2 regions of the Paenibacillus sp. DRB1-1 genome follow, and region 2 is predicted to be linked to the other one. Evidence: riboswitches for the same ligand, from Rfam matches in the RefSeq annotation. Region 2 holds a riboswitch; the other holds the start of a gene.
The links. A riboswitch is a leader RNA that binds a small molecule or an ion and turns the genes downstream of it on or off. The one in region 2 is predicted to bind thiamine pyrophosphate.

Region 1: it holds a riboswitch for thiamine pyrophosphate, as region 2 does, so the genes downstream of both, ACQW03_RS23760 (thiamine phosphate synthase) here and ACQW03_RS06590 (ECF transporter S component) in region 2, are expected to answer to the same signal.

The regions. Positions count from the first base shown of each region.
Region 1 is NZ_JBODQH010000001.1:5,273,997-5,281,994, reverse strand. Features, by position in the region: gene ACQW03_RS23780 (ThiF family adenylyltransferase) at 1-226, opposite strand, end outside; gene ACQW03_RS23775 (thiazole synthase) at 223-990, opposite strand; gene thiS (sulfur carrier protein ThiS) at 993-1,196, opposite strand; gene thiO (glycine oxidase ThiO) at 1,193-2,341, opposite strand; gene ACQW03_RS23760 (thiamine phosphate synthase) at 2,406-2,999, opposite strand; TPP riboswitch at 3,264-3,372, opposite strand; gene ACQW03_RS23755 (ABC-F family ATP-binding cassette domain-containing protein) at 3,466-5,019, opposite strand; gene ACQW03_RS23750 (hypothetical protein) at 5,203-6,192, opposite strand; gene ACQW03_RS23745 (hypothetical protein) at 6,179-6,733, opposite strand; gene ACQW03_RS23740 (hypothetical protein) at 6,735-7,130, opposite strand; gene ACQW03_RS23735 (hypothetical protein) at 7,171-7,650, opposite strand; gene ACQW03_RS23730 (hypothetical protein) at 7,702-7,998, opposite strand, start outside.
Region 2 is NZ_JBODQH010000001.1:1,511,508-1,519,505, forward strand. Features, by position in the region: gene ACQW03_RS06565 (MetQ/NlpA family ABC transporter substrate-binding protein) at 1-45, opposite strand, end outside; gene ACQW03_RS06570 (methionine ABC transporter permease) at 324-995, opposite strand; gene ACQW03_RS06575 (methionine ABC transporter ATP-binding protein) at 988-1,713, opposite strand; gene ACQW03_RS06580 (energy-coupling factor transporter transmembrane component T family protein) at 1,853-2,644, opposite strand; gene ACQW03_RS06585 (ABC transporter ATP-binding protein) at 2,619-4,070, opposite strand; gene ACQW03_RS06590 (ECF transporter S component) at 4,070-4,666, opposite strand; TPP riboswitch at 4,967-5,076, opposite strand; gene ACQW03_RS06595 (TatD family hydrolase) at 5,121-5,918, opposite strand; gene ACQW03_RS06600 (polynucleotide kinase-phosphatase) at 5,939-7,998, opposite strand, start outside.

The sequences.
Region 1 (7,998 bases), 3.8 Mb from region 2:
TACTCCATTCCACATAATCCCGGTCTACGAGGCTCACTGTACCTACGCCCCCGCGAACAAGCGTTTCCGCAATACCTGTGCCTAGCGCTCCAACACCTATGATTAATACGTGAGAGGAAGCAAGCCGACGTTGTCCTGTGGGTCCAAAGGGTGTGAATCTTTCCTGTCTGGAATAACGGTCACTTGGATGTGTTCCTCCTGCATCGGATTTGTCAGTTACCTTCATGTCTGAACCATGCCTTCTGTCGGACTGCTTGCTGAAGCATAACGTTTTACAGGAATCATCCCCGCCTCAAAACCATATCTTCCAGCACGAACAGCCAGTTTCATGGCCTCAGCCATTTTTACTGGGTCCTTCGCTCCTGATACGGCTGTGTTCAACAAAACAGCATCTGCCCCCAACTGCATCGCCATTGCCGCGTCACCGGGTGAGCGAATACCCGCATCGACAATAACCGGAACCTCCGCCTGTTCAATAATTAGCTCTAATGAAAACGGATTGAGCAAACCATGTCCTGTACCAATCGGTGAAGCTCCAGGCATAACGGCGTGTACTCCAAGCTCTTGTAGCCTCTTTGCTAGAATCACATCGTCCGATATGTAGGGCAGCACGATAAAGCCTTCTTCTAACAGCTTTTCACTAGCTTTCAACGTTTCGAAAGGGTCAGGCAGCAGTGTCTTGCTATCCCCAATGACTTCCACCTTAATCATATCGCACAAGCCGGAGGCTTTTGCCAATTGGGCAATACGAATCGCCTCCTCTGCTGTTGTAGCCCCTGCTGTGTTGGGAAGAAGTGTATACCGGCTCAAATCCAGCATATCGAGAAAATGCTGCTTATCCCGTTCCTCCAAGTTCAATCTCCGCACAGCAAACGTCAATATTTCCGTCTCAGCAGCCTCTACGGCTTGGGATTGGATATCCAGATCAGAGAATTTTCCTGTTCCCAACAACAACCTTGAGGTAAAAGATGCTTTTCCAATGGTTAACATGATCAACCGCCTCCCACAAAATGTACAATCTCTAGGCAATCTCCATCCTTCAGTACCGCTTCATCATGATCTTCACGGGTCAATATACGCCGATTCAGCTCTACCACTACGGTTTTCACCTTTACATCAAGCTCATGTAGCAATTGATCCACATGAGTGATCCGATTAGAAAAGCTCAGGCTCTGGCCGTTAATCGTCAGCTTCATAAGCTTTCCTCCTTGAGGAGCTCAGAAGAAAATCTACTTATTCCAAGTTCAGCCGCACCTGCTCCGTTAAGCATAGCTGTTATCGCACGCCCAGTAGCATCGCTCAGCAGGACACCGTTGCGATAATGCCCGACGGCAGCATATACACCCTCGACCCCAGGAACAGTGCCTATAAAAGGATGACCTGATGCGGCCTGCGGACGTAAGCCCGCCCAAGTGCGTATGAAAGAAGCTTCACGGACGCGCGGCAGCCAAGCAGAGGCACGTGTCAGCAACCCCTCTAAGCCTCCTACGGTCACTTCTTCGTCATATTGATGCGGAAGGCTCGTTGCCCCAATCCAAAGCTCGTTATTCTGTTTAGGCACAAGGTAAATATCATCAGCATAAATGGTGTATTCTAACGGGTGATCCTTCAAGGAGACCGCTACCGCTTCTCCCTTGACCGGATAAAGTGGATATTCAAACCCAACTTGCGCTAGCAATTTCATGCTATCCAAGCCTCCAGCAATAATGACCTGATCGCACGAAAAAAAGCCACTATCTGTTCGAACACCGCAAACTCGACCATCCTGCATGACCAGTTGCTCTGCCTGCGTACCAGACCGTACCGTTGCCCCCAGCACCGCAGCAGCACCTGCATAAGCACGACAAAGCTGGACAGGAGCCACTTGTGTCTCCTTTGAACAATATATTGCCCCGATCGCTTGTTCATCCAAACCTGGAATTCGTCGGGCCAATTCCCTCGCATCCCACCAGATAGGACAATTATCCTCTCGCCTTTTAGCTGCTTTCCAGCGTTTTTGGCCTTCAGTTTCCGTACGGAAAGGGGTCACAAATCCTTCTGTACGGAATTCCACCGAAATACCCGACAAACGCTCCAGATCACAGACAAGTTCAGGGAATGCGTCTCGACTTATGCGAGCAAATCGTGCCAGCTCAGAGTCGATGAACTCTTCACTTTCCGCTGCCAGCATTCCAACCGCTGCTCCTGAGGCTCCCTCACCCGGGATCAATCGTTCCAGCATGATCGTACTTCTTCCCTCCTTGGCCACATGATAAGCAATGGAACTGCCGATGACACCTCCACCTATGACCAAGCATTCAGCGTGTCCTATCGCTCTTGCCTCTGTGTGTATCTTTGGCATTGGTCCCGTGTCTCCTCTCCATAAACCATTCTGCTTTCAGCTTGCCTCTACTCTCGTTTTTTCGCTACAGGCTGTGAACTACAAGATCTGCCATTCGCCTGTATTCCATCGCAGCTGCAACAGGCGACTCAGCCTCCCATATACCAGACATCACCGCAATACCGCTTGCTCCGGCCCTATAAAGCTCCGGGATATGGTGCGGTTGTATGCCGCCCAGCGCGATCACCGGAATGTTCGACAGCCTGCAAATATGTTCAAGCTGAGCTAAACCCCGCGGTACAATACCGGGCTTACAATGGGTCTCATATACGTGACCATAAAGTACATAGTCCGCTCCTGCCCGCTCGGCAGTCTGCGCCTCCTCCAAGGAATGCACAGATACTCCACAGCGTGTACCCTTTGGAAGAAGGCTTTTCACATCCGCTACAGGTAATCCATTAGCTGGTAGCTGGACGGCTCCAACCAAAGTAAGTAAGGCTACATCCACACGATCATTTACTACAATTTGCTGCAAAGGAACTTCCTGCTCCACCATGCTGCGGGTCAAAGAAAGCAATGCAGAGGCACCATTCTGTTTTAAACGTGCGTGTACATAATGAACATACGGACAAATCACTGCAGCCACTTGGGCGGCTTGTGCAAAAGTGCCCTTTTCCATCGAAATTGCGTGTAATTCGATTTTGTCTTCACCTCACATTGGACTAAAGGATCTAAGCTTAGCCAGCCACGTCTACCAGCAGTAATGAAAGGGGATTATATGTGAATCGTCTACGGAAGCTCGAACAACTTAAAATGAACGAAACGTAAAAAAACCACTTCCCCAAGGAAGTGGTTTAACGAACGTCCAATAATCGAACGGACAATGATATCCGTATACGTGTATCGTCCCACGCACAAACAAAATAAAGATGGTGTTGCCTTGTTTGTACGGCGCTCACTTCCCTACGCTGGCATAACCCAGATCAGGTGCAAAGGGTCCGAAATCCATTTATTCCGTCTCAGCCGCATGGGCGGCTCCCCTAGTGTGACTATTTTATTGTATAAGCTAAAGATAGCTTAGCATATTTTCCTAATTCTGCAAACCCCACTTCGTGTGAAATATGCAGAATTGGATTTAGCTGATTTTAGTTAACTTTACTTGACCACTCTTCCACATTCCACGTTTTGGTTACCCAATCCTCGTAAAAGTCCGGTTCGTGAGACACAAGCAAAACGGTCCCTTTGTATTCCTTCAAGGCACGTTTCAGCTCATCCTTAGCTTTAACATCCAAGTGGTTGGTAGGCTCATCGAACAGTACCCAGTTGCTTTCACGCATTAACAGTTTGCAAAGACGGACTTTAGCCTGTTCTCCACCACTGAGCGCAGATAGCGGACGCGTGATATGCTCATTCTTTAAACCGCAACGCGCCAAATGCGCTCGTACTTCATGCTGGTTCAAATGCGGGAATTCATTCCACACATCGTCAATCGGTGTAATTTTCTCCGCCTTTACTTCCTGCTCAAAATAAGCGGGCTGCAAAAAATCACCTTGATAGGTTTTTCCACTGATTGGTGGAATTTTTCCCAGAATGGTTTTGAGCAATGTCGATTTACCAACACCGTTGTAGCCGACAATTGCAATCTTTTCACCACGTTCAATCGTCATGGACATTTTAGGCAAAAGGGCATGCGTATAACCAATCTCAAAATCAATACCCTCAAATACCGTCTTTCCGCTCGCACGTGCTTCTTTGAATTGAAAGGTTGGCTTCGCAGCTTCTTCAGGCTTATCAATACGTTCGATCCGATCAAGCTGCTTTTCACGGCTCTTTGCTCGGCCTGATGTAGATGCACGCGCCTTATTACGCTGAATAAAATCTTCCTGTTTCTTAATAAAGTCCTGTTGCTTCTCATAAGCATCAATATGCTGAGCCTTGTTCAGATCTGCCATCTCAAGAAACTTTTCATAGTTAGCTGAATAACGGGTCATCTTGGCAAATTCAAGATGGTAAATAACATTAACGACCTGATTCATAAACTCAGTATCATGTGAAATAAGAATAAAAGCATAGGGATAATCCTTCAAATAGCGCGTAAGCCATTCGATATGCTCGACATCCAAATAGTTGGTAGGCTCATCCAGCAGCAGGACATTTGGCTTTTCCAACAGCAACTTAGCAAGAAGCACCTTTGTCCGTTGCCCGCCGCTAAGTGCAGATACATCCCGATCCAGTCCTATGGCCGAGAGTCCCAGTCCATTCGCCATTTCTTCAACCTTCACATCAATGAGGTAAAAATCCCCCATATCCAGTTGCTCCTGAATTTCACCCATCTGTTCCAGCAGCACTTCCAACTCTTCGGGAGAAGCATCCCCCATTTTGTCAGTAATCTGCATCATTTCCTTTTCCAATTCCAACAAAGGAAGAAAAGCGTCTTTCAAAACATCACGTACCGTTTTGCCTGGTGTCAGCTTGGTATGCTGATCCAGATAGCCGTAACGTACACGTGGAGTCCATTCCACTTTACCTTCATCCTTAAGCAATTTTCCAGTGAGAATGTTCATGAGTGTCGATTTACCGACACCGTTAGCTCCTACCAAACCTACACGTTCCCCCGCAAGCAATCGAAAGGAAACATTTTTAAATAATGCGCGGTCCCCAAAGTTGTGAGATACATTTTCTACAGTCAATAAACTCATAAGCTGTTTTTGGCTCCTTATTGTCATCGGCGTTGCCGACTGTTCTTATTTCATATGCATTTCGTTTCTTTCAAAGCTATATTGTAGCACATTCTGCAACCATATCGGAATATTGAAAACAGCGAATTTTAAGGTTTTTGGTATGGATCTGCCTAAAAAAAGAAAAACCACCCATGAGGGTGATTATTTTAAGCCATTATAGCATTTGTACTCAAAGTAACCCGCAGCTGCTGCAGATTTTTCATCCGTAAAACGTTCACTCGCTTTAAAGGGAGCTGGACATGAATCTCTATAAAAATATTTCATTCCAGTATCTGGTTCTATGCCACCGATAATGTCTTGCTTTCTGACGACTCTCCCACCACCAAATCCATAGTTATTGTAATACCTGTCTCCGACCGGAATGCCTTGGATAAACGCGATCAGACCCACATCATCTACCGTGTTGTACCACTCCTCTTGCGGAATGAGCGGTAGCGTGAACGAGTAAGTTATGCCGTTACGTGCTGCTTTTTCGTTATGGACATTAATAATTCGCGCTAGATCCTCTTGAACGCTGTGAACAATGGTGGAACGACGTATTTGCTCAAAAGTTTCTGAATTATTCAGTAAAGATATAGGGGTCTGATCCTGAAGTTCCTTTTGAAAGCCCTCCACCCACCTGTGATTCCGCGCATCGTATGCGTGCACATAATTATCCAAGGTGAACCCCACACTGTTGCCTACTGAATCAACATAGGCATATGGCTTTTTTTCGCTCCATTTGTGGCCAATAGCAGCTTGTCCATGCTCGTCTGTATAGGCTTCTGAAGTGAACGCATAAAAACCGTCATAATCCAGAATTACAATGACTGGTATGTAATCCAATAATGCACGTTGTGCTACTATATCCCCATCAATGTCTACATTAAGAAAAAGGGTGTGCAGGAACGTGTGCAGCGCTGCTTCTTTATCTACACGAAAAAACTTATCCGATCCGTATCCGGCCTCGCGTTCCTGACGTTCATTCTGTGAGAGCACAACCCCTGCATCCTGAACTGCGGTACGGAGAGCCGACGTATATTTCATTTCTAGCTGCTGCACTTCACGCTGATCTTGCACCCGTAAGTCACTAACTACACCAAAGGGCAAAAACAAAAGTATAAATATGACTGCAAAATCAGTAATCTTCATTCAGAACCATGCCCCCGTAAGAAGCTTTAACTGCCGGCTTGCCGCTATCTGCCCCACCGAGAAGCCATGATTTGTACAAGTCCGCAGGAGTCCGATTCGTATTATGTAACCGGACCGTAAAATAATCCCCGGCCATCAAGGTATACCGACGTGTCTGATCTGATTTTGGCTGCTGATTGTCAGGAAACAGTACAGGCAAGATTTGCGGATTATAGTACCCATCATATACAGTTTCATAATTGCCCAGAAAACTGTCTGGCTTCGCGGCATCTGCATAGTCCGGTACATACTTTTTGTGCATATGTTCCAAGTCAACTTCGTACGTATTGCCTGTCAATTCCAGATCACGCATAAAATCGTTATACATCGTCGGTGTAATGTAACCTTTGGTTCTTACCATATCAACAAAACGTACAGTTGAATGATATGTATTTAACCCGGATATATCATCCTGCCGTTCAGCAGCTTGAGCTGCGGGTACGATGTACAAAAGCAATACAGCGATCAGCGCCCCCAACAGCTTAGATATTGTTTGAACCACTTCATTCTTCCCCCAATTTCTCAAAACGTACAGATGTTATGTCACCATTCCCATTACGCTGTGGGTATATGGAATATAAAGAAGAAGCATCCAAGGTCGACACATCAGGCTCAAACGATTCAGAATACGCATCGTAATCTGAACCGTCGACATGAATCGAAATCCCCTCCTGTAAGTTCATGCGAATTGCCTGCATTACCTGAGTTCCTTTTATCCGTTCCGGCAACCCCACCCCAGTAGTACGGGCTATTCGCCCTTCAGAATGCTCCTCCTGCTGTGATCTTAATTCCAGTGCACCATCCAGCTGCCTGGACAAGTCTACTGCCGTTACACATGCGGTTATGAACAGAATAACTGACACACTAAGTCGCAGCATGCTTGAAGCGTGATCAGACATACTCTCATCCCCCTTATGATTATTATCTTTGCTGTAGTGCTTAGGACTGGATAAACAACAACCCACGGACAACGTTCGATTTGTCCTTGACGATTTCAGCCTTGAATTTGCCACTTGGATTTACGTATTCATTCTCTTTCTCATTAAGAGTATTCGTGATTTTCCCAGTCTTATCACTGCCGCCATTCACGGCGCCATACTGTTCACTGTCTGGGCTAATGTTCAGAGCATTACCGTACCACTGGCCTGCCATATTTTTACCGGTTTTAATCTGAATGCCGAATTGGTCCTTCCCCTGAAACTTCCGCAGCGCATTGGTCACCTGGGAACCGCTAATGGTTGTGCCGTCATATACCGTAAAAGAGGCTTGAGACAATTCGGTCTGGATATCAGCAAAATTGTTTTGTGCCGTTTTAGTCGCCTCCTGGGCTGAAATAAAAAGTATAACTACAATCGTAATTAGAGCGATGGTCAAAAATATCCCAGCGGCTACCTTTAAAGCTGTTGATGCGTTATTCATTGTTTTTCTCTCCTCAGCTTGTTATTTTGTATTAGTCATAATAGAACTTTTTTACTGAATTTTTTGTATTTGCTCATAATATTTATCCATTTGAACAAAGCTCATACCGATCAACGGAATCACTAAATATATAAAGATAAGACCATACATCGGGGCAAAACCAATCATCCTTCCCCAGATAGCCTTGCTGTCTATTATTTTTTCATACTCCTGTTTTCTTTGTTCGAAATAGTAGGACATATGGGATTCCAAATCATCGAAGGCCTCTCGAATCGTAATTTTACCCAAAGACAAATGGAGCTTGTCCACTAGACGTTGAAATTCCGGCAAAGGTGCCTCTTCTTTTAG
Region 2 (7,998 bases):
TGTAAGTAATTTCAAGTTCGTTTTCATGTTGTTTTTCCGACTCATTTGATGAGGAACCTCCAAGTAAATTGTGATTGGGAAGATAAAAAATGAGTTACAGTGGGAGCCGCAGCCGCTTCGCGAATGATTTGATCTTACGATCGCTGTTGAAACGGGATTCTCTCTGATCTATGAATTAATTTATAGGTTAGAATCCCATTTCAAAGGCGAACGCTAACGCTTCTCCAGATTCAAATCCTTCGCTTCGCTTTTGAGGCACTGTAAAGTCATTTTCACTTCCCATAGTGGGTGGTGCAAGTGTAGCGAAAAGTTACATTTTTGCCCTATCGCTTGTCGATCCGGCGGGATATGGTGCTTCCGGTGAACTGGATCGTTTGTACGAAAATAATCATGACGACGATGGTGAACGCCATCAAGCCTGTTTCAAAACGCTGGTAACCGTAGCGGATGGCAAAATCGCCTACCCCGCCGCCGCCCACAATGCCCATCACCGTGGAGTAGGAGATGAAGCTAATGGTGGACGTGGTCAAACCCAGTACAAGCCCAGAACGAGCTTCCACGTACAGAAATTTAAAAATAAGCTGGAGGGTGGATGCCCCCATAGAAGTAGCGGCTTCAATTACACCCTTGGGCACCTCAAGCAAGGATTGCTCCACCAGCCTCGAATAATAGGCGATGGCCACCACTGACAAGGGAACCGTAGCAGCCATCGTGCCCAGCGCCGTCCCTACGACCAGACGTGTAAATGGAATCATAAACACGACAAGCAACAAAAACGGGAACGAGCGGATGACATTGACCACACTGTTCAAAATGGTGAACAGCAGTCGATTTTCATATTTTTGCCCTTTGCCGCACAAATACAAAATCGTTCCTGCCGGAAGCCCTAACAGTACAGCTGCTGCGATAGAAATCCCCACCATGATAAACGTCTCTCCGATGGCTTTCCATATCTCAGACTGATATTGCGCAATGATGCTCAGCATTTCATTCATCAGCTTCACCTGCTTCCGCTGTTGAACCTACCGCAGCGTCAGCTACACGTTGCGTTGAAAGCAGCTGCCCATCCCGCATTTCTGATACACGGGTACAAATATTGCGTACCACGTCCATATCGTGCGTTACGATTACAATGGTAACTCCCAGTTCCCGGTTGATCTCCCGTAACACGCCCAGAATATCCGCGGTTGTCTGCGGATCAAGCGCCGAGGTCGGCTCATCACACAGCAGCACCGCAGGTCGATTCGCCAGCGCTCTGGCTATCGCCACACGTTGCTTTTGGCCTCCGCTCAGTTGTGCCGGATACTGTTCTGCTTTATCAGCTAAACCGACGAATTGCAGACATTCGCGCACACGTTCCGCTCTCTCTTTTTTCGCGACACCTGCCAGCTCCAACGGCATTGCCACATTTCCACTGACCGTCCGATTGTGAACAAGATGATAATGCTGAAAAATCATCCCTATGGATCGCCGCGCTTCACGGAGACGTTTTTCAGGCATGCGAGTCAGATCTCCCCCGTTCACAACCACGTTTCCCTCATCCGGCCTTTCCAATACATTCATCAACCGGAGCAACGTAGACTTACCGGCACCGCTGGCACCTATGATACCGTGAATTTCCCCCTCCTCCACTTGAAGGGACACGGATTGAACCGCATGAAATTGGCCGCTTGAGGTGGTATAATACTTGCTTACCTGATGCAGCGTAATCATGAAACCTGGCCTCCTGATGATCCATTTCTCAGGGAAAATGTAATAAGCCCGCCAGCCCAGGCGGGTCTGTACGAGCCGTCAATTCCCATTGCATTAATATACCACAGAGCAGAAAACGGGCAAAGCCTTTTGACAACAATTAACGTACATCCCACACCCCCACATAAGGAAAGCAGATACCGAGTCCCCAAGCCAGCGTAAGCATGATGACAAAATAGATTATGAACACAATATCTACAGCCGAATAGCCAATCGCATAATAATACGTGCGTTTGGTTTCATTGGGAAAACCCTTGGCTTCCATGGCAATAGCAATTCGCTGTGCACGCCGGATACTTTGAGCGAGCAGCGGAATTGCATACCTGCGAAGCGTGGCATACATATTCCATTTGGACACATGCTGATGTAAACCTCGAATGCGATGGGCTTGTCTCAATGCCTGGAATTCCTCCACCATCATGGGCATCAACCGCATGGCTGCCAAAAAGCTATACGCATACTTCGGAGAGAGCCTCCATTGCTGCATCAGTGAATAAAAAAGGTCCACCGGACGAGTCGTTAAACCAAACAGCAACCCTACCGCAGCCATACTCAGCGCACGAAAGCCCAGATGCATGCCTCGGTAAAAGCTTTCCTGCGTTATATGGATCAAGCCCCATGTCCACCAGGTCGTCACCCCTTTGCCGAACATCATCATGCCCGTTGAGGTTGAAATAAACACCAATATAAAGGGAGATCCATACAGCAGCAGCCGCTTCCATGGATGGCCTGACCAGACAAGCAGCAGCAGCATAGCACACGCAACATTAAACATGACATTCGGATCATGAATGACTATAACGACCACAAACAGTATGGAAAACATAACGAGCTTTAGGCCCGGGTTCACACGATGCAGCCATGTTTTATGATGGGGAAAGGACAGACTCATACCGTAGTTCCCCTTTCTGAATCCGCCATATATCGGTACAATATCGACGGACAATTTCCGGGTCATGCGTGACCATCACAATGGCCGTGCCTGCCGCTCTCAGCTGCTCCAACATATCCAGCATGACAAAGGTATTACGCGCATCCTGCCCAAAAGTCGGTTCATCCAGCAGCAGCACTTCCGGCTCACGGATCATAGCCGTAGCAATACTCAACCGCCTTTTTTGGCCCAACGAAAGCTGATACGGATGACGTTCGTCCAGCCGCTCCAGTCCGAACTGTACGAGCATCCGATCGACCTGTTCCCGGCACTGTTCAACGGTAAACAAGCTCTTGGGTAACGAATACTCTAGTTCCTTTCGTACGGTGTGTGCTACGAATTGCAGCTCGGGATTTTGAAACGCGAACCCGATACGCTCTGCCAGTTGTTCCGTACTGCCTGCCTCAATTCCGCACATGCTATAACGTCCCTGTGTTCGAAGTAAGCGCATCATGGAAAGCAGCAGCGAGCTTTTGCCAGCTCCGTTTTCACCGACCACGCCAATCCAGTCGCCAGGCTTCACCTGCGCATGCTCCACATAAATCACTGAACTTAAACTACGGAGGCCGCTAAAATGTTCCAGATCCAGCAAATCAATCCCCGCACCGTTCTGTTGCGTCACCGCTTCACTCCAACGTGGCGAAGACGATTCATTCCATACTCCCGGATACCACACACCGTACTCGGACAATGCCTGCCGATGCACATGAAATACTTCTTCCGCCCTTCCATCCGCAATAATCTCCCCTTGAGCAGAAAGCACTACAATCCGGTCCACATCATGGACAATTTCATTAATTTTATGCTCCACGATCACCAGTGTCTGGTCTACCGAAATGTTGCGAATGGTATCCCACACCTGTGTAGTGCCTTCCTCGTCCAACAAAGCCGTGGGCTCATCCAGAAAAAGCACTTCTGGCTCCATAGCCAGCACAGACGCAATCGCTAGCCGCTGCTTCATTCCCTGTGACATGCTGCCAATGGGCATGTGTATATCCTCCGTCGATAGACCAACCTGCATCAGCAACTCGCGAATACGGGATCGCATCTGCTCACGAGGAACCTGATTATTTTCCAACACAAAAGCCAGTTCCTCATCTGCATATGACATACAAAACTGCGTATCAGGATCTTGAAATACAATACCTGAGACACTTGGGATTACAGCAGCATCGCATTTCATAGGCACTTCTATCGTGCGTGGAATCAGACCGCTCAGCACTTGGAGCAGCGTTGATTTACCGCATCCACTCGGTCCCAGTAGCAGCAGCTTTTCTCCCTTGCGGACAGACAAAGACATATTGTGAAAAAGCAGCTCCTGCTCACCGGGGAATTTCAACCGAAGACGGGTGATCGAAGCCACCACATCTTCGGTTGCCTGGCTCATCAATCCAGCCCCTTATAATCTTGTTCCGTTGCAGGCCTCAAACTTCGCGTAACTCCGGTTATCTCCAACGCCTTAGCCAGATAGAAAGCGAATACCCCGGCAATCACAATGCTGCCAATCATGCGAAAACCAATATACAAAACATAGTTCCAGGTCGAAAGCTGATCAATATACCCGTAGCTGAAGTCTAAAATTAGAGAAGCGACAGCCGCCCCAGCCGCAGCTAGCGAAGCAACCCACAGGTTTGCGTTCCGATACAGAAAAGCCGCAAAAAACAGCTCCGCTCCCAAGCCTTGCAGCAGGCCATAGTACAAAGTGGACATCCCCCATTCGCTTCCCAAAAAAGCACTGACCGTTGCCGCTGCCACCTCTGCCAAAATTGCAACACCTGGCTTGCGAATGATGAGATAAGCAAACGTGCCTGCCATAAACCACATGCCATACATCAGTTGCTCGGCGTGTAGACCAAATGGTTTCATTAAATCATAGGCAGGTCCCCATATTTTGTAGACTAACCCGAACACAACAGCGATCACAATCGTGACCAAAATATCAGTCAGCTTCAACCCTTTGGACGCTCTTACAGCAGTATTCATTATTGCGTGCTCCCCTTTTTCCTTATAATTGGCCTCTTGGCCATAAAAAAAAGCTTGTCTGGAGCTGAATCTCCAGGCAAGCTTTATGCGCAGTAAAAGGTGAAGCACCATACAAAACATCATTCGTCGATATTCCTTATATAACCAGTAGTCTAAGCTACTACACTGATACCAAGCCAAAGTCAGGGTCAAAGCAAAATGCTCCATGGATTAGGTAGCTTTTTACAGTCCCGCAGGCGTATAGCTTGATTATAGGACATACATTGAATCTATCGACAACCGCAAAACAAGCGGCATTCCTGTATAGTGTTCTTGGTTTCTCTACGCTGGCATTACCCAGATCAGATTTCACGGTCAGTGGCAAGGGCCACCCTCTCAGCCTGACTTTCTCAAGCTCCCGACAATGCTTTTTTAATTCACTATAATATATACCACATCTATGGCTTTGACAATCCTATAATCCGAAGAAACGTTTGGCTGTCTCCGTCGTGGCGATTTCGATCTCCATCATGCTTCGGCCTGTACATTCGGCAACCGCAGTAGCAATGTGAGCGAGATACATCGATTCATTACGCCCTTCTTTGGGCTTCACGGGCAAATTACGCGGGGTCAAAAATGGAGCATCTGTTTCAATCATCAGACGGTCCAAGGGAATATCTCTGACCAGTTCACGCAGATGTTTGCCACGCCGTTCGTCGCAAATCCAGCCGGTGATCCCGATATACATTCCCATTTCTACATACCTATGCAATTCCTGTTCCGTGCCGGTAAAACAATGCACTACCGCTTTATCGACAAGCCCTTGATACTCCCGAAGCATAGCGACAAAATCCTCATGTGCATCTCGTTCATGCAAAAATAACGGCATATTCAGCTCACCCGCCAGTTGGATTTGCTCGTCAAACCATCGGCGCTGCACATCACGCGGCGAAAAATCACGGTTATAGTCCAATCCGCATTCCCCTATGGATACGACCTGCGGCTGACTCGCCAGCTGGCGGAGCTGCTGAATCGTATCTGCGTTGCAGTCTTTGGCATCATGGGGATGCACGCCAGCTGTCGCATACAGCTTGCCCGGATAACGTGCTGCATACTGAGAAGCCTCCCGACTGCTGCGGACACTGGTCCCGGTAATAATCAGGGGTGAAATCCCTACAGCTGCGGCTCTCTCTACCACCTGTTCCCGATCCGCATGAAACGAACGGTGCATCAAGTTCACGCCAATATCAATTAACGGTGTACCCCTTTCCATCTCAATCCCTCCTTCGCAAACTACAATCTCGGATCAATCGGCTCCGATTCCAGAGATAGCGCGGCAAGGACGCATTCATGAATACGATCTACCGTATCCTTGCGGACAAAACGTTCCACGGCTTCCATACCAAGCGCTCCCTCCATCAGGGCATGACGCTCCTTTTTGTTCGTTCGACGCTGCTTCAGACGCTTTAAATTCTCAGGGGCAAGATAATCCATACCGTAAATGATGTGCAAATACTTCCGGCCTCTCACCTTGATTGCAGGCTGAATCATCTTGTCCCGATTTTTCATCAAAAAGCGTTCCGGCTTGATCACAATCCCCTCATGACCATCCTCTGTCATCTCGTTCCACCAGCGAATGACCTCTTCCTCGCTTGCTTCGTCCGTGATAACGCGATACTCTGTCTTCATAAACAGAGAAGACAGCCTAGCCAGCTCCCGGTTTTGCTCCATATGCCAAATATGAGAATGGCCGAAAAAAGTCTTTCCGCTGTGTGCCAGCGTATGGAACGGTGCGATACGAATTTCATCCAGACCGTCCACATCCCAGCAATATTTTTGAAAAGCCTCTTGAAACGTTACGGCATTCGCGTACTTCTGTTCCATTTCCTCCAACCAGTCTCCAACCTCTCGACCTGCAACCTTCGCCTGCTTCAGCTTGTCTAACAACTTACTGCGATCCAGCAGAGCTGCCTCCCCCACATGCGCATACTGTGCAGCAATCAGTTCCCGAGCCTTGAGATTCCACGGTACAATTTCCGCATCCAGCAATACAAAATCCGTCTGATTCCGTTCAAAATATCCAGCAGTCCGTAGATCCACATTCAGCTTCTCCAGCACTTGCTTCCCAAGGCTTTGTTCAAAGAAAGCTCTCCCACCCCGACTATAGATCGTGCCCAATGTCGGGTAGCCTACATATTCAACAGCGGCCTGTTCGTTTTTGAATAATAGTAGAATAGCCCGGCTACCCATATGTTTTTTCTCGGCCACCATCGTTTGTACTCCTTGCCCGCGATAATAAGCCAGCGCCTCACGTGGATGCTCCAGATATCCTTCCTCTGCAGACACCGCTGGAGCAGGGCTCATCGTCGGTGGAATATACACCAGCTCCTCCATGGGTACAGTCACATGTGACACGGTATCTATAGCGGATTTGATCCATTCTCCTTGTACGCGCACTTCGCCATACGATTCCGTCAGCACACTGTAACCAGCGATTAGCTTGCGTAAATTCGGCGGGGAAAACCGTTTTCTCTGCCACCGGACAAGTGGGCTATCGGGATCATTCGCATAATTCTCATGTGCCGGAACGCTGACAAATTCCTTTTCCGGATAACGATAAGCGGTCAGCATACCGCCAAATACCACACCCTGATCAATATTCACCGTCTGGTTCACAAGGGTAGGCTGCGGTCTCGGATCATGTCCCCATACTACTATTTCTCCCGATTCATGGTCCACGAACCAATCCTTACGGATCGGTTTTCCGTTCGCATCCTGCCCCTCCGTATCTCCATAGCGGCAATAATCAGAAATACGTGCCGACTGTTTGCCAATAAAATGATCCTTAATCCCGGCATGAGCCACGACCACGTGTCGCAATCCATTTCTGCCAAAAATAAGATGAGAGGGTGCATGTAGCAGAAAATCCCTTAACTCGCTTCTAAGCTGTTCCGCCGCTGTCTTGCCCGCTTTTTGCTCATATTGGGCCAGTTCCTCTGCAAATCGTTCATCGCCATGACTGAGAGTCACCTTTCTTCCATCGAGGTAACGGCCGATTTTCCAGCCATGATTGCTGTCAATCATATACGCTAGTCCGGCATCCACGTGCTTTTTCCAGAACTGCACCGCTTGTAACGATTCTGGGCCACGGCTCATCACATCCCCGACAGATACTAGTCTTCTACCATCTGGATGATGGTATAGTCCTTCCGTATCTTCCGTATATCCTAGCCGCTCTATCACTTCCAGCATCTCACGGTAGCACCCATGGATATCACCAATGATGTCAATACCTGAACCAATCTCATGAAACAGTGGCTGCACACGGCGAACAAAGTTCATTTCTTCTACAT